Linked DNA regions of Rubrivivax gelatinosus IL144. The protein of the gene in region 3 binds, or shares a complex with, the protein of the main gene of each other region. Links are inferred from orthologs where the notes say so. Each region holds a gene or a part of one and is shown on either strand. Other genes may lie near its edges. The genes, in order: sdhD, RGE_RS06010, frdA and sdhC.

What was found.
Region 1: frdA (region 3) and sdhD share a complex: the UniProt entries of both Escherichia coli proteins name them as parts of the enzyme complex. The link is inferred for Rubrivivax gelatinosus IL144 from one-to-one orthologs.
Region 2: frdA (region 3) and RGE_RS06010 share a complex: the UniProt entries of both Escherichia coli proteins name them as parts of the enzyme complex. The link is inferred for Rubrivivax gelatinosus IL144 from one-to-one orthologs.
Region 4: frdA (region 3) and sdhC share a complex: the UniProt entries of both Escherichia coli proteins name them as parts of the enzyme complex. The link is inferred for Rubrivivax gelatinosus IL144 from one-to-one orthologs.

What each region holds. Positions count from the first base shown.
Region 1 is NC_017075.1:1,275,038-1,277,861, forward strand. It holds sdhD (succinate dehydrogenase, hydrophobic membrane anchor protein), read left to right. Parts: upstream 1-1,143; coding sequence 1,144-1,506; downstream 1,507-2,824. Other genes in the region: RGE_RS05990 (GntR family transcriptional regulator), read left to right, coding at 1-614; sdhC (succinate dehydrogenase, cytochrome b556 subunit), read left to right, coding at 710-1,132; sdhA (succinate dehydrogenase flavoprotein subunit), read left to right, coding at 1,509-2,824. UniProt on the Escherichia coli protein: Membrane-anchoring subunit of succinate dehydrogenase (SDH).
Region 2 is NC_017075.1:1,277,486-1,281,934, reverse strand. Bases 1,728-4,449 are described here. They hold RGE_RS06010 (succinate dehydrogenase iron-sulfur subunit), read right to left. Parts: upstream 3,580-4,449; coding sequence 2,875-3,579; downstream 1,728-2,874. Other genes in these bases: sdhA (succinate dehydrogenase flavoprotein subunit), read right to left, coding at 3,596-4,449; RGE_RS06015 (FAD assembly factor SdhE), read right to left, coding at 2,570-2,851; gltA (citrate synthase), read right to left, coding at 1,728-2,550. Also shown: sucD (succinate--CoA ligase subunit alpha), read left to right, coding at 1-275; RGE_RS06025 (HDOD domain-containing protein), read right to left, coding at 330-1,229; more of gltA, read right to left, coding at 1,240-1,727. UniProt on the Escherichia coli protein: Two distinct, membrane-bound, FAD-containing enzymes are responsible for the catalysis of fumarate and succinate interconversion; the fumarate reductase is used in anaerobic growth, and the succinate dehydrogenase is used in aerobic growth.
Region 3 is NC_017075.1:2,225,126-2,229,815, forward strand. The notes cover bases 1-2,963. They hold frdA (fumarate reductase (quinol) flavoprotein subunit), read right to left. Parts: upstream 2,386-2,963; coding sequence 616-2,385; downstream 1-615. Other genes in these bases: RGE_RS10375 (succinate dehydrogenase/fumarate reductase iron-sulfur subunit), read right to left, coding at 1-610; RGE_RS10385 (response regulator), read left to right, coding at 2,596-2,963. In the rest of the region: more of RGE_RS10385, read left to right, coding at 2,964-3,030; RGE_RS10390 (L,D-transpeptidase), read left to right, coding at 3,146-3,736; RGE_RS10395 (methyltransferase family protein), read right to left, coding at 3,738-4,199; RGE_RS10400 (class I SAM-dependent methyltransferase), read right to left, coding at 4,196-4,690. UniProt on the Escherichia coli protein: Two distinct, membrane-bound, FAD-containing enzymes are responsible for the catalysis of fumarate and succinate interconversion; fumarate reductase is used during anaerobic growth, and succinate dehydrogenase is used during aerobic growth.
Region 4 is NC_017075.1:1,272,757-1,277,457, forward strand. Bases 1,728-4,701 are described here. They hold sdhC (succinate dehydrogenase, cytochrome b556 subunit), read left to right. Parts: upstream 1,728-2,990; coding sequence 2,991-3,413; downstream 3,414-4,701. Other genes in these bases: RGE_RS05985 (malate dehydrogenase), read right to left, coding at 1,728-2,052; RGE_RS05990 (GntR family transcriptional regulator), read left to right, coding at 2,149-2,895; sdhD (succinate dehydrogenase, hydrophobic membrane anchor protein), read left to right, coding at 3,425-3,787; sdhA (succinate dehydrogenase flavoprotein subunit), read left to right, coding at 3,790-4,701. In the rest of the region: RGE_RS05980 (HpcH/HpaI aldolase/citrate lyase family protein), read right to left, coding at 1-967; more of RGE_RS05985, read right to left, coding at 1,066-1,727. UniProt on the Escherichia coli protein: Membrane-anchoring subunit of succinate dehydrogenase (SDH).

The DNA.
Region 1 (2,824 bases), 950 kb from region 3 along the record:
AGCTGGCGGCACGATTCAAAGTCAGCCAGGGCACGGTGCGCAAGGCCATCGACGAGCTGGCCACCGAGAACCTGCTGATCCGCCGCCAGGGCAAGGGCACTTTCGTCGCCACGCATGCCGAGGAGCGCGTGCAGTACCGCTTCCTGCGCCTGCGCCCCGACGACGGCGGCGCCGGCAGCCTGCAGCGCCGGCTGCTGGACTGCCGCCGCATGCGCGCGCCGCTGGACGTCGCGCGTTCGCTGGAGCTCAAATCCGGCGAAACCGCGGTCCAGCTTCGCCGCCTGCTGCTGGCCGATGGCCGCCCGGTCGTGCTCGACGACATCTGGCTGCCCGGCACGCCGTTCAAGGGATTGAGCATCGAACGCCTGCAAGGCTGGCGCGGGCCGATGTACCGTCTGTTCGAAACCGAGTTCGGGGTCCGGATGATCCGGGCCGAAGAGAAGATCCGCGCCGTCGGCGCGGCAGAGGAGGAGGCCGAGGCGCTGGCGGTGCCCCTGGGCGCTCCGCTGCTGTCGGTCGAGCGTTTGTCGTTCACCTATGGAGACCGGCCCGTCGAACTGCGGCGCGGGCTTTACAACACGTCTTCCCACCACTACCGCAACGAGCTTTCCTGAACCGCCCAGTTCCGTGTAAGCCTGCCGCGCTGGAATTAGACTCTTTGCGTTGCCGCAAAGCAGCGACGCCGGTGCGAACGAACAGGACAACCCCCATGGCAAGTACCCAACGCCCGGTCTATCGCAACATCCACATCACGCAGCTCGCCAGCTACCGGCTGCCTCTCGCCGGTTTCGTGTCGATCCTGCACCGCATCAGCGGTGCGCTGATGTTCTTGTTGCTGCCCTTCGTCATCTGGCTGTTCGACAACAGCCTCACTTCCGAGATCTCGTTCGACACCTTCACCTCGGCCTTCGTCGCCGGTGTCTGGTTCGTTCCCGCCTTCCTGGTCAAGCTGGTCGTGCTGGCCTTGATCTGGGCCTATCTGCACCACCTCATCGCCGGCATCCGCTACCTCTGGATGGACGTCTCGCACGCCTACTCCAAGGAGAAGGGCCGTTCCTCGGCCATCGTGACGCTCGCGCTGAGCCTGCCGCTCACCGCGCTGCTGGGCGCCAAGCTGTTCGGCCTGTACTGAGGTCCTCTCCCATGTCCAAGAACTACGGTCCCGAGCGCCTCGTCGTCGGCGCTCACTACGGTGCGCGCGACTGGCTCGCGCAGCGCATCACCGCCGCGGTGATCGCCGTCTTCACCTTCGTGCTGCTGGTTCAGCTGCTCGCGCCGGGCCCGCTCGGCTACGACCGCTGGGCCGGCATCTTCTCGGCGCAATGGATGAAGGTGCTGACCTTCGTCGTCATCGTGTCGCTCGCGTGGCATGCCTGGATCGGCATCCGCGACATCTGGATGGATTACGTCAAGCCCGCAGCCGTCAGGCTGACCCTGCAGGTGCTGTCCATCGTCTGGCTCGTCGGCTGCGCCGGCTGGGCCGTGCAAGTGCTCTGGAGACTCTGACGATGGCCCTCGCCCATCTTCCCAAGCGCAAGTTCGACGTCGTCATCGTCGGTGCCGGCGGTTCCGGCATGCGCGCCTCGCTGCAACTGGCCCGCGCGGGCCTCAACGTCGCCGTCCTGTCCAAGGTCTTCCCGACGCGTTCGCACACCGTCGCGGCCCAGGGCGGCATCGGCGCCAGCCTCGGCAACATGTCCGAGGACAACTGGCACTTCCACTTCTACGACACCGTCAAGGGCTCCGACTGGCTCGGCGACCAGGACGCGATCGAGTTCATGTGCCGCGAGGCGCCGAAGGTCGTCTACGAGCTCGAGCACTTCGGCATGCCGTTCGACCGCAACCCGGACGGCACGATCTACCAGCGTCCGTTCGGCGGCCACACCGCGAACTACGGCGAGAAGCCGGTGCAGCGCGCCTGCGCCGCGGCCGACCGCACCGGCCACGCGATGCTGCACACGCTGTACCAGCAGAACGTCAAGGCGCGCACCAACTTCTTCGTCGAGTGGATGGCGCTGGACCTGATCCGCGACAGCGAAGGCGACGTGCTCGGCGTCACCGCGCTGGAGATGGAGACCGGCGAGGTGCACGTGCTGCAGGCCAAGTGCACGCTGTTCGCGACCGGCGGTGCCGGCCGCATCTACGCGGCGAGCACCAACGCCTTCATCAACACCGGCGACGGCCTGGGCATGGCCGCGCGCGCGGGTGTGCCGCTGCAGGACATGGAGTTCTGGCAGTTCCACCCGACCGGCGTGCACAACGCCGGCGTGCTGCTGACCGAAGGCTGCCGCGGTGAAGGCGCGATCCTGCGCAACGCCAACGGCGAGCGTTTCATGGAGCGCTACGCGCCGACGCTGAAGGACCTCGCGCCGCGCGACTTCGTCTCGCGCTGCATGGACCAGGAGATCAAGGAAGGCCGGGGCTGCGGTCCAAACAAGGACTACATCAACCTCGACATGACCCACCTGGGCGGCGAGACCATCCTCAAGCGCCTGCCCTCGGTCTACGAGATCGGCCACAACTTCGCCAACGTCGACATCACGAAGGAACCGATCCCCGTGGTGCCGACCATCCACTACCAGATGGGTGGCATCCCGACCAACATCCACGGCCAGGTCGTGGTGCCCAAGGACGGCACGCCCAACGCGGTGGTCAACGGCTTCTACGCGGTGGGCGAGTGCTCCTGCGTCAGCGTGCACGGCGCCAACCGCCTGGGCACGAACTCGCTGCTGGACCTGCTGGTCTTCGGCCGCGCCGCCGGCAACCACATCGTCGCCAGCGCGCTGGCGAGCCGCAACCACAAGGATCTGCCGGCCGACGCCGC
Region 2 (4,449 bases), 950 kb from region 3 along the record:
ACCCGGACACCGACGCGGTGATCATGATCGGCGAGATCGGCGGCCCCGACGAAGCCGACGCGGCGCGCTGGTGCAAGGAGCACATGAAGAAGCCGGTGGTCGGCTTCATCGCCGGCGTCACCGCGCCGGCGGGCAAGCGCATGGGTCACGCCGGCGCGCTGATCTCCGGCGGCGCCGACACGGCGGACGCCAAGCTGGCGATCATGGAGGAGTGCGGCTTCACGATCACGCGCAACCCGTCCGAGATGGGGCGGCTGCTGCAGAAGCTGATCTGAGCGGCGCCCTCCACGCTCCAGCACGAGGCCCGGCGAGTCCGGGCCTCGCCGTTTTCAGCCCGCCTCGGCGCGCACGCGTTCGAGCGCGGCCGGCATCGCCTCGCGCAGCACCACGGCCAGCGGATGCGGGCTGGTGCCCAGCGGGTGGCGCAGCGTGTCGGCGCCCAGTTCGGCGAAGGACGGCGTGATCGCCCAGCGCCTCGCGGCGCGGCCGAAAAGCCGGTAGGCGCGGCGTTCGAGCGCGGTCGCGAAGGCCTCGCTCGGCGCGGCGAACTCGACGCCGGAGCGGTCGAGCAGGTTCAGCGTCGCGGTCCAGCCGCTGTCGTGCAGCAGGCCGGTGAGGTAGGCGTCGAACACCGGCACCGCCTCGGCACGCAGCGCGCATTCGGCGGCCAGCGCCTCGGCGTGGGTCCACAAGCGCGCGCCGGCGGCGCGGCTCCAGGGCCCGGGCGCCTGGTCGTAGATCGGCTTGAGCACGACGCGCGCGATGACGGTGTGCAGGCCCTGCACGCCGATCAGCGAGATCGACTGCTGCAGATCGGACGCCTCGCCGCGGCCACGGTAGTAGGCGCTGCCGGCGAGCTTGAGCACCTCGGCGCTCAGCACCGCGTCGCGGGCCACACGCTGGGCCATCGCCGCGACCGGCAGTTCGTCGCCCTGGCGCAGCATCGCCAGCAACTGAGGCACCAGCGCCGCGGCACGCGGCAGCAGGTCCTCGGGCAAACCGGGCTGCGCGAGCACGGCGTCGATGCGCGCGAGCGCGGCGGCCTCGTCCGCCGACGGCCCGGCACCGGACGGCGCGTCGGCCGCAAGCAGCCAGCAGGCCAGCGGAATGGAAAACGCCGCCGGAGCCGGCGGCGTGGAAGCCGACGGAGCGGCCGGCGCTGAAGGCAGATCCGCCGCTCGCGGCGCCTCGCGGCGCCGCGGCGCGAACAGCCGCGCCAGCCAGCTCATCGTCTGCGGGTCAGCGCTTGTCGAGCGGCGGCACGTCGCGGCGCTGCGAGCCGACGAAGAGCTGGCGCGGACGGCCGATCTTGTACTCGGGGTCGCCGATCATCTCGTTGAGCTGGGCGATCCAGCCCACCGTGCGCGCCAGCGCGAAGATGGCGGTGAACAGCGACACCGGGATGCCGATCGCGCGCTGCACTATGCCCGAGTAGAAGTCGACGTTCGGGTAGAGCTTGCGGGCGACGAAGTACTCGTCTTCCAGCGCGATCTTCTCGAGCGACATCGCCAGCTTGAACAGCGGGTCGTTCTCCAGGCCCAGCGCGCCCAGCACCTCGTGGCAGGTCTCACGCATCAGCTTGGCGCGCGGGTCGTAGTTCTTGTAGACCCGGTGGCCGAAGCCCATCAGCTTGACGGAGGAGTTCTTGTCCTTCACCTGCTTGATGAACTCGCCGATCTTCTCGACGCCGCCGTTGCGCTGGATGTCCTCCAGCATGTTCAGCGCGGCCTCGTTGGCGCCGCCGTGCGCCGGGCCCCACAGGCAGGCCACGCCGGCGGCGATGGCCGCGAACGGGTTGGTGCCCGAGCTGCCGCACAGGCGCACCGTCGAGGTCGAGGCGTTCTGCTCGTGGTCGGCGTGGAGGATGAAGATGCGGTCCATCGCGCGCACCAGCACCTCGTTGGGCTCGTAGTCCTCGCACGGGGTCGCGAACATCATGCGCATGAAGTTCCCGGCGTACGAGAGCTTGTTGCGCGGGTAGACGTAGGGCTGGCCCTCGCCGTACTTGTAGGCCATCGCGACCAGCGTCGGCATCTTGGCGATCAGGCGGATCGCCGCGATCTCGCGGTGGCGCGGATCGTTGATGTCGGTGCTGTCGTGATAGAAGGCCGACAGCGCCCCGACCAGGCCGGTCATGACCGCCATCGGGTGGGCGTCACGACGGAAGCCGCGCAGGAAGAACTGCATCTGCTCGTGCACCATCGTGTGCTCGGACACGAGCTTGTGGAAGTCCTGCTGCTGCTGCGCGTTCGGCAGCTCGCCGTAGAGCAGCAGGTAGCAGGTGTCCAGGAAGTCGCACTGCGTCGCGAGCTGCTCGATCGGATAGCCGCGGTACAGCAGCTCCCCCTTGTCACCGTCGATGTAGGTGATCGTCGACTGGCAAGACGCCGTGCTGAGGAAGCCCGGGTCATAGGTGAACTTGCCGGTCTGGCCGTAGAGCTTGCGGATGTCGATGACATCCGGGCCGATGCTGCCCTTGTAGATGGGCAGATCCATGCTCGGGCTGCCGTCCGAGAACGACAGGGTGGCTTTCACGCCGGAGGGGGTCATGTCGAGGCCTTTCTTGAGCTCAGGCGGAAGCAGGGAGGGTGGGCCGACGCATCTGCGCCAGCACCTCGTGCACTTCAGGGCGATCCAGCTCGCCCTGCAGCTCTCGACGGCCGAGCAGCAGGTCAAGCAGATCGTTGTCCGGCAGGTCCATCAGGGCCATCAGCCCCTGGGCCTGCCGCTTCGTGATCGTCGCCTCGTGATCACGGAAGAAACGTTCGACGAAGAGGTCGTTTTCCAGCAGGCCTCGGCGGCAGCGCCAGCGCAGCCGGCCGAGATCGGTAGGGTCCAGACGTTCGTCCATGAGCCGTAGTCGCTTTTCTTGTCTCAGATGGCGCGGCGAACCATCATTTCTTTGATCTTGGCAATCGCCTTCGTCGGGTTCAGCCCCTTCGGGCAGACGTCGACGCAGTTCATGATCGTGTGGCAGCGGTACAGGCGATACGGGTCCTCGAGGTTGTCGAGGCGCTCGCTCGTCGCCTGGTCGCGGCTGTCGGCGATGAAGCGGTAGGCCTGCAGCAGGCCGGCCGGGCCGACGAACTTGTCCGGGTTCCACCAGAAGCTCGGGCAGGCCGTCGAGCAGCTGGCGCACAGGATGCACTCGTACAGGCCGTTGAGCTCCTCGCGCTCCTCGGGCGACTGCAGCCGCTCGGTCTCGGGCGGGCGCTCGTCGTTGATCAGGTACGGCTTGATCGAGTGGTACTGCTTGAAGAAGTTCGTCATGTCCACGATCAGGTCGCGGATCACGGGCAGGCCCGGCAGCGGGCGCAGCACGACGGTGCCCGGCAGCGTGCGCATGTTGGTCAGGCACGCGAGGCCGTTCTTGCCGTTGATGTTCATCGCGTCGGACCCGCACACGCCTTCGCGGCAGCTGCGGCGGAAGCTGAGCGACGGGTCGACCGCCTTCAGCTTGAGCAGCGCGTCCAGCAGCATGCGTTCGCTGCCGTCGAGCTCCACCTGCAGCGTCTGCATGTAGGGCTTGGCGTCCTTGTCCGGGTCGTAGCGGTAGATCTGGAACGTACGGAGCGTCATGGGAGAAACCTGTGCCTTAGAACGAACGGACCTTGGGCGGAACGCTGTCGACGCTCAGCGGCTTGAGGTTCACCGGCTTGTAGTCGAGCCGGTTGCCTTCGCTGAACCACAGCGTGTGCTTGAGCCACTCCTCGTCGTTGCGGCCGTTCGGGTGTTGCGGGGTGTCGCCGTAGTCGTTGACGGTGTGCGCGCCGCGGCTCTCGTGGCGGGCGGCGGCCGAGACGATCGTCGCCTGCGCGGCCTCGATCAGGTTGTCCACCTCCAGCGCCTCGATGCGCGCGGTGTTGAACACCTTGCTCTTGTCCTTCAGGCCGATGTGCTTGACGCGTTCGGCGATCGCGGCGATCTGCACCACGCCTTCGTCCATCACGGCCTGCGTGCGGAACACGCCGGCGTGCTGCTGCATCGACTTGCGGATGTCGTTGGCGACGTCCTGGGCGTACTCGCCCGAGGTCGAGGCCTCCAGGCGCGCCAGGCGCTCGAGCGAGCGGTCGGCGGCGTCGGCCGGCAGATCCTTGTGGTTGCGGCTCGCCAGCGCGCTGGCGACGATGTGGTTGCCGGCGGCGCGGCCGAAGACCAGCAGGTCCAGCAGCGAGTTCGTGCCCAGGCGGTTGGCGCCGTGCACGCTGACGCAGGAGCACTCGCCCACCGCGTAGAAGCCGTTGACCACCGCGTTGGGCGTGCCGTCCTTGGGCACCACGACCTGGCCGTGGATGTTGGTCGGGATGCCACCCATCTGGTAGTGGATGGTCGGCACCACGGGGATCGGTTCCTTCGTGATGTCGACGTTGGCGAAGTTGTGGCCGATCTCGTAGACCGAGGGCAGGCGCTTGAGGATGGTCTCGCCGCCCAGGTGGGTCATGTCGAGGT
Region 3 (4,690 bases):
CGTCGGCACGCGCCTCCCAGCCGCGGTCGCGCGAGTCGGCGTTGTAGCGGTGCATCAGCGCCAGCGCGGCCGGGCCGATGAACTCGGGCTTGAGCCCCACCTGCGGGCAGGCGGCGTAACACAGCAGGCAGTTGATGCACTGCGAGAACTGGTAGTACTGGTCCAGCTGCGCCGGCGTCTGCCGGCTCGGGCCGTCGGCGACGCTGCGGTTCTCGCAGGGCTGGATCCAGGGCTTGACCGACTCCAGCTTGTCGAGAAACTCGTTCTGGTCGACGACCAGATCGCGCACGATGGCGAAGTTGGCCAGCGGCTCGACACGCACCTTGTTCGGCCAGTAGTCGCGCAGGAAGGCGTGGCAGGACAGCTGCGGCACGCCGTTGATCATCTTGCCGCAGCTGCCGCAGATCGCCATGCGGCAGGACCAGCGGAAGGTCAGGCTGCCGTCGAAGTGGTCCTTGATGTACTGCAGGCCCTGCAGCACCGAGGTGTCGTCGTCGAACGGCACCTGCCAGCTCTGGAAGCGCGGTGCGCTGTCCGTTTCGGGATTGAAGCGCAGGCATTCGATCTCGATCGTGCGCCCGGTCGCGGGCGTCGGGGTCGTGTCCGTCATGGGGCTCAGGTCAGGATGGCCTTGGTGCCGGCGCCGCCGTAGCTGCGTGCGCGCGGCGCCGAGGTGGTGATGACGACGGGGCGGTGCGAGATCGCCGGAGCCTCGTCGCCGCGGCGTTCGGCCAGCGTGTGCACGAGGAAACGTTCGTCGTCGCGTTCGGTGTAGCCGTCCAGGCGCTGGTGGGCGCCGCGCGACTCCTTGCGCTCGCGCGCCGAGTGCGCCATCGCCTCGGCCACTTCGAGCATCGAGCCGAGCTCGATCGCCGACAGCCACTCGGTGTTGAAGGCGCGGCTGCGGTCGTCGAGCTTGACGCCGGCACGCCAGCGCGCGCGCAGCTCGGCCAGCGTCGAGCAGGCTTCGGCCAGGCCGGACTCCTCGCGGTAGATGCCGACGTTCTTCTCCATGCACTCGCCCAGCGCCTCGCGCAGCACGGCGACACGTTCGCCGCGCTCGTGCTGGTGCAGCGCCTCCAGGCGCGTGACCGCGGCCTGGGCCTGGCGCTCCAGCGACGCCGCAGACGTCGCGCCGGCCGAGCGCACGTACTGCGCCGCCGCTTCGCCGGCGACGCGGCCGAAGACGACGATCTCCGACAGCGAGTTCGAGCCCAGCCGGTTGGCGCCGTGGATGCCGACGCTGGAGCACTCGCCGGCGGCGTAGAGGCCGGGCAGCGAGGTCTCGGTGCGGCCGTTGGTGGCGATGCCGCCCATCGTGTAGTGCACCGCCGGGCGCACCGGGATCGGGTCGTGCACCGGGTCGATGCCGGCGAAGGTCTTGGCGACCTCGGTGATCAGCGGCAGGCGCTCGTGGATCTTCTTCGCGCCGAGGTGGCGCAGGTCGAGGTTGACGGCGCTGCCGTGGCGAGTCGTCAGCGTGTTGCCCTTGCGTTCCTCGTGCCAGAAGGCCTGCGACAGGCGGTCGCGCGGCCCCAGCTCCATCGCCTTCGGGCGCGGCCACGGGTCCAGCGGCCCGAGTCCGTAGTCCTGCAGGTAGCGGTGGCCGTCCTTGTTGGTCAGGATCGCGCCTTCGCCGCGGCAGCCTTCGGTGATCAGGATGCCGCTGCCGGGCAGGGCGGTCGGGTGGTACTGCACGAACTCCATGTCGCGCAGCGCGACGCCGTGGCGGTAGGCCAGGCCCATGCCGTCGCCGGTGACGATGCCGGCGTTGGTGTTCTGGCTGTAGACGCGCCCGGCGCCGCCGGTGGCCAGGATCACGGCCTTGGCGCGCAGCAGGAAGAACTTGCCGGTGGCGATCTCGATCGCCAGCACGCCTTGCACGCGGCCGTCCTCGACCAGCAGCTCGGCGACGAAGAACTCGTCGAAACGCTGGATTCCCGGGTACTTCAGCGAGGTCTGGAACAGCGTGTGCAACATGTGGAAGCCGGTCTTGTCGGCGGCGAACCACGTGCGCTGCACCTTCATGCCGCCGAAGAAGCGCACGTTGATGCTGCCGTCGTCCTTGCGGCTCCAGGGGCATCCCCAGTGCTCCAGGCGGACCATCTCCTCGGTGCAGCGCTCGACGAAGAAGCGCACGACGTCCTGGTCGCAGAGCCAGTCGCCGCCGGAGACGGTGTCGTCGAAATGGTTGTCCAGCGAGTCGTCGTCACGGATGACGCCGGCCGAGCCGCCTTCGGCGGCCACCGTGTGGCTGCGCATCGGCACCACCTTGGACACCAGGGCGACCTTGAGTTTCGGATCCGCCTCCTGGGCGGCGATCGCCGCGCGCAGGCCGGCTCCGCCGCCGCCGACGATCACGATGTCGCTGTCGATTGTTTCCATCCAAACTCCGATATCCTCCGCCCGCGCCGCAGAACGCGGCCCGCGCGCCGGTCGCCCTTATACCGGGATTGGCTTTCGCGTACCCCCGGTTTCCGCACATGGTCGGTGCATAGCCGACCACGTCACCCCGCCTCGGGCGTTGCAGGGTCGGCTACAAGCACTATGCTTGCCCGCTGCGCGTCGGAGCGGTTTCCCGTCGCGTTTTTTCGCATGCCCTCGATCCCACCTGCCGCCCCCCCGCTGGAAGAGCTCCAGGGAACCGTTCTCTACATCGAGGACGTGGAGATGAACTACGCCGTCGTCGAGGGCATCCTCGCACGCCATCCGGGCATCCGGCTGATGCGTGCGGCGACCGGCCTCGACGGCGTGCGCATGGTGCAGGAATGCCGGCCCGACTTCGTGCTGCTGGACATGCACCTGCCCGACATCTCCGGGCTGGAGGTCGTGCGCCGGCTCAGCGAGGAGATCGCCGAGCGGCGGCTGCGCATCACCATCCTCACCGCCGACACGCTGACGATGGACGTGCTGAAGGCGATGAGCCTGGGCGCCTTCGAGTACCTGGTGAAGCCGGTCGAGGTGCGCACCATCGAGGACTGCGTGCGCCGCGCGCTGCTGGCCAAGCGCCAGCAGGCCGGAAACCGCTGATCCCGGGGCGCGAACAGCGCCCGCTTCGCCCGCCTGTTGCCCGTTTCGGCCGTCCGGCCGCTGCCTAGCATCGTGGGCGTCGGCTCCACTCCCGCGGGCCGGGACGGAGCACCCGATGAAGGCAGTGGCGGCATGGGCCTGCGCGCTGGTGATGGGCGCGGCGGCTGCCGCCGAGACGCCGCGATCGGCAGCCGAGGCGCTGGTGGGGCACGTGCGTGCGACGCAGGACGCCGGCGGCCGGCCCTGGGCCGTGGTCGACAAGGGCGCGGCCAAGCTCAGCGTCTTCGATGCCGAGGGCCGGCTCGTCGCCGAGGCGCCGGTGCTGCTCGGGCTGGCGCGTGGCGACGATTCCGTGCCCGGTGTCGGCGAACGTGCCGCGCATCTGCCGCCGGGCGAACGCACGACGCCGGCCGGGCGTTTCGAGGCCGAACCCGGCCGCAACCTGCGCGGCGAGACGGTGGTGTGGGTCGATTACGACACGGCCTTCGCCATCCACCGCCTGCGCCCGGCACCGGCGTCCGAACGGCGGCCGCAGCGCCTGGCGTCGCCGACGCCCGCGGACAACCGCATCTCGGCCGGCTGCGTCGTCGTCGAGCCGGGCTTCTTCGAGAAGGTGGTGCTGGCGCAGCTCGGCCGCGGCCACTCGGTGGTCTACGTGCTGCCCGAGACGCGCGACTGGCGCACGCTGTTCGCCGATCCGGGCTGACTCACAGCAGCCCGGGCACGAAACGCTTCGTGCGTGCACGGTAGGCGGCGTAACCGGGGTGCCGCTCGGACATCCAGCGCTCTTCCAGCGAGGACTTGGCCCACAGCACCGCGGCCAGCGCCGCGGCCGAGACCAGCGTCGGCAGCGTCGGCGCGACGGCGATCGCCGCCAGCGCGAGCAGCAGCAGCGCGCTGTACATCGGATGCCGGATCCAGGCGTAGATGCCGTGTTCGACGAGGCGGCCGCCGGCGCGCGGTTCAGGGTGGATGTTGAAGTTGCCGGGCCGGTTGGCCTTCACCGCGGCCAGGCCGACGGCGAGGGCCAGCGTCGCCAGTGCGATCGCCAGCGCCGGGACGGCGGCACGGTTCCAGTGCGGGAGCGCCGAGCCGGCCAGTGCGGCCAGCAGCAGGAACTGCAGCGCGACCAGCCACGCGCCGGCGCGGCGCCCGGAGGCGTCGCTCACGCCGCCTCGCGGCGCAGCAGCCGGACCAGCAGCGGGCGTTCGAAGGCCGCGCCGTCCGCGCCGCAGTGCGGCATGAAGGCCGCACGCACACGCTCGACGAGCGCGTCGTTCAGCGTGTAGGTGGCGAAGCTCGACTGCATCATGCGCCGCTGGAACTCGGCGAAGTCGGCGAAGCGCACCGGCTGCGCGAAGCGGTGGCGCACGATCTCGGTCCAGGGGCCGTTCGCCAGCGCCGCGTCCAGCGCCGCCTGCGCCGCCGCGCGCACCGTGCCCTCGTCGTTGTACAGGCGCACGATGTCGTTCAGGCCCCCGTCGTAGACCGGCTCGGAGACATAGAGCAGGCCGCCGGGCACGAGCACGCGTGCGGCTTCGGCCAGCGCCTGGCCCATCGCCGCGATCGGCACGTGGTGCAGCGACTTCAGCATCAGCGCCAGGTCGAAGCTGGCGTCGGGCGCCGGCACGGCCTCGGCGCCCCCGGCGACGAACGTCAG
Region 4 (4,701 bases), 950 kb from region 3 along the record:
CGCCGTCGCGGGCGGAAGTCTGGTGGGCACGCTCCAGCACCTGCCAGAAGTAGCGGTAGCTGGCGCGGTCGTGCAGCGTGTCGCGGTGGCGGATCGGCGCCCAGCCGGCGGCCTGGGCGGCGAACACGATCTCGATCGCCTGGTCGACCTCGGCGGTGGTCGGCGCGAAGGCGTCGACGATGGGCCGGATCTGCGACGGGTGGATGCTCCACATGCGCGTGTAGCCCAGCCGGCGCGCGGCCTTCTCGGCGGCCGCGGCGATCGCCTTCTCGTCCTTGAACTCGGTGACGACGCAGTGCGAGGGCACCTTGCCCCAGCCGTGGCAGGCGGCGGCGATCTCGAGCTTGGCGCGCAGCACCAGCGGGTGCTCGAACTGGCCCTCGACGCCCATCGCGCTCTGCGGGATCGCGCCGCGGTGCGCCGAGACGAAGTCCATCAGCCCGAAGGACAGCGACTCGACGCGCGGGTGCGCGGCCAGGGCCTGCACCTCGCGCAGCGCACCGTGGGTCTCGACCATCGCGTGCAGCGGGATCGTGCGCGCCAGGCCGTGGCGGCGGGCGGCCTCGTCGACGACGGCGGCGGCGCGTTCGAAGTCGGCCAGGCCGCGCGGCTTGGGGATCATCAGATAGGCCAGTCGAGCGCCGACGCGGCCGACGACGAGCTCGGCCACCTGCTCGAAACGCGGGTGGTCGATGGCCTGCAGCCGGATGCCGACGCGGCCGTAGCGGTTGTCCGGCCCGGCGACCAGCTCGGCCATCAGCTCGGCGTGCTCGAGTTCGCCGCCGACCGGCGCGCCGTCCTCGCCGTCGAGCGTGACGTCGAAGATCGGGCCGAGTTCGGCCTGCAGCGCCAGGCTCTTCCTCATGCGCGCCTCGACGCCGCTGTAGTGGTCGCAGACCGGCAGGGCGGGGGCGACGAGTTCGTCGGGGTCGAACAGCGCCTGGCGGGGGTGGACAAGCTCGGTCATCGCGTCTTCCAGTCGTGGAAACGAAAACGGCGCCCGTTGCCGGGCGCCGTCGATTGTTGGGGGCGCGGCGCGTTCCGCGCAAGCGCCCGCCCGATGCGTCAGAGCAGGTGCTGGACGCCGTCGCGCTCGCCGATCAGTTCGGCCAGCGTCTTGTCGATGCAGGCTTGCGAGAACTCGTCGATCGGCAGGCCTTCGACGATCTTGTATTCGCCGTTGGCGCAGGTGACCGGGAAGCCGAACATGACGTCCTTGGGGATGCCGTATTCGCCGTTGCTGGGCACGCCCATCGTCACCCATTCGCCATTGGTGCCCAGGGCCCAGTCGCGCATGTGGTCGATCGCGGCGTTGGCGGCCGAAGCGGCGGAGGACACGCCGCGTGCGGCGATGATCGCCGCGCCGCGCTTGCCGACGGTCGGCAGGAACACGTCCTGGTTCCAGACCTGGTCGTTGATCGTTTCCTTGACCGAGGCGCCGTCGATGGTCGCGAAGCGGTAGTCGGCGTACATCGTCGGGCTGTGGTTGCCCCAGACGGCCAGTTTCTTGATGGCCGACACCGGCTTGCCGGTCTTGGCGGCGATCTGGCTGGCGGCGCGGTTGTGGTCCAGGCGCAGCATGGCGGTGAAGTTGCCGGGCTTGAGGTCCGGCGCGCTCTTCATCGCGATGTAGGCGTTGGTGTTGGCTGGGTTGCCGACAACCAGCACCTTGACGTCGCGCGAGGCGACGGCGTTCAGCGCCTTGCCCTGGGCGGTGAAGATCTGGGCGTTGGCGGCCAGCAGGTCGGCGCGCTCCATGCCGGGGCCACGCGGACGGGCGCCGACGAGCAGCGCGTAGTCGGTGTCCTTGAAGGCGGTCATCGGGTCGGAATGGGCTTCCATGCCGGCCAGCAGCGGGAAGGCGCAGTCCTCGAGTTCCATCATCACGCCGCGCAGCGCTTCCTGGGCCTTCTCGATCGGCAGTTCGAGGAGCTGGAGGATGACGGGCTGGTCCTTGCCCAGCATCTCGCCCGAGGCGATACGGAACAGCAGGGCGTAACCGATCTGGCCGGCGGCGCCGGTAACGGCCACGCGAACGGGCTTCTTGCTCATGGGGAGGCTCCTCAGGATGGGGTGTTGGTCGAGGCGTTGGACATTTTAGCGACGGCGCTGACACCACTCTTATGTCTTATGTAAGACAATCGAGCCATGCCCGACGCCGCCCCGGTCGCCGAACCCACTCCGTCCTTCAGCCCGTTGTACCAGCAGATCAAGGGTCTGCTCGTGCGCAGCCTCGAGACGGGCGAGTGGAAGCCCGGCGACGCCATCCCCAGCGAGATGGAGCTGGCGGCACGATTCAAAGTCAGCCAGGGCACGGTGCGCAAGGCCATCGACGAGCTGGCCACCGAGAACCTGCTGATCCGCCGCCAGGGCAAGGGCACTTTCGTCGCCACGCATGCCGAGGAGCGCGTGCAGTACCGCTTCCTGCGCCTGCGCCCCGACGACGGCGGCGCCGGCAGCCTGCAGCGCCGGCTGCTGGACTGCCGCCGCATGCGCGCGCCGCTGGACGTCGCGCGTTCGCTGGAGCTCAAATCCGGCGAAACCGCGGTCCAGCTTCGCCGCCTGCTGCTGGCCGATGGCCGCCCGGTCGTGCTCGACGACATCTGGCTGCCCGGCACGCCGTTCAAGGGATTGAGCATCGAACGCCTGCAAGGCTGGCGCGGGCCGATGTACCGTCTGTTCGAAACCGAGTTCGGGGTCCGGATGATCCGGGCCGAAGAGAAGATCCGCGCCGTCGGCGCGGCAGAGGAGGAGGCCGAGGCGCTGGCGGTGCCCCTGGGCGCTCCGCTGCTGTCGGTCGAGCGTTTGTCGTTCACCTATGGAGACCGGCCCGTCGAACTGCGGCGCGGGCTTTACAACACGTCTTCCCACCACTACCGCAACGAGCTTTCCTGAACCGCCCAGTTCCGTGTAAGCCTGCCGCGCTGGAATTAGACTCTTTGCGTTGCCGCAAAGCAGCGACGCCGGTGCGAACGAACAGGACAACCCCCATGGCAAGTACCCAACGCCCGGTCTATCGCAACATCCACATCACGCAGCTCGCCAGCTACCGGCTGCCTCTCGCCGGTTTCGTGTCGATCCTGCACCGCATCAGCGGTGCGCTGATGTTCTTGTTGCTGCCCTTCGTCATCTGGCTGTTCGACAACAGCCTCACTTCCGAGATCTCGTTCGACACCTTCACCTCGGCCTTCGTCGCCGGTGTCTGGTTCGTTCCCGCCTTCCTGGTCAAGCTGGTCGTGCTGGCCTTGATCTGGGCCTATCTGCACCACCTCATCGCCGGCATCCGCTACCTCTGGATGGACGTCTCGCACGCCTACTCCAAGGAGAAGGGCCGTTCCTCGGCCATCGTGACGCTCGCGCTGAGCCTGCCGCTCACCGCGCTGCTGGGCGCCAAGCTGTTCGGCCTGTACTGAGGTCCTCTCCCATGTCCAAGAACTACGGTCCCGAGCGCCTCGTCGTCGGCGCTCACTACGGTGCGCGCGACTGGCTCGCGCAGCGCATCACCGCCGCGGTGATCGCCGTCTTCACCTTCGTGCTGCTGGTTCAGCTGCTCGCGCCGGGCCCGCTCGGCTACGACCGCTGGGCCGGCATCTTCTCGGCGCAATGGATGAAGGTGCTGACCTTCGTCGTCATCGTGTCGCTCGCGTGGCATGCCTGGATCGGCATCCGCGACATCTGGATGGATTACGTCAAGCCCGCAGCCGTCAGGCTGACCCTGCAGGTGCTGTCCATCGTCTGGCTCGTCGGCTGCGCCGGCTGGGCCGTGCAAGTGCTCTGGAGACTCTGACGATGGCCCTCGCCCATCTTCCCAAGCGCAAGTTCGACGTCGTCATCGTCGGTGCCGGCGGTTCCGGCATGCGCGCCTCGCTGCAACTGGCCCGCGCGGGCCTCAACGTCGCCGTCCTGTCCAAGGTCTTCCCGACGCGTTCGCACACCGTCGCGGCCCAGGGCGGCATCGGCGCCAGCCTCGGCAACATGTCCGAGGACAACTGGCACTTCCACTTCTACGACACCGTCAAGGGCTCCGACTGGCTCGGCGACCAGGACGCGATCGAGTTCATGTGCCGCGAGGCGCCGAAGGTCGTCTACGAGCTCGAGCACTTCGGCATGCCGTTCGACCGCAACCCGGACGGCACGATCTACCAGCGTCCGTTCGGCGGCCACACCGCGAACTACGGCGAGAAGCCGGTGCAGCGCGCCTGCGCCGCGGCCGACCGCACCGGCCACGCGATGCTGCACACGCTGTACCAGCAGAACGTCAAGGCGCGCACCAACTTCTTCGTCGAGTGGATGGCGCTGGACCTGATCCGCGACAGCGAAGGCGACGTGCTCGGCGTCACCGCGCTGGAGATGGAGACCGGCGAGGTGCACGTGCTGCAGGCCAAGTGCACGCTGTTCGCGACCGGCGGTGCCGGCCGCATCTACGCGGCGAGCACCAACGCCTTCATCAACACCGGCGACGGCCTGGGCATGGCCGCGCGCGCGGGTGTGCCGCTGCAGGACATGGAGTTCTGGCAGTTCCACCCGACCGGCGTGCACAACGCCGGCGTGCTGCTGACCGAAGGCTGCCGCGGTGAAGGCGCGATCCTGCGCAACGCCAACGGCGAGCGTTTCATGGAGCGCTACGCGCCGACGCTGAAGGACCTCGCGCCGCGCGACTTCGTCTCGCGCTGCATGGACCAGGAGATCAAGGAAGGCCGG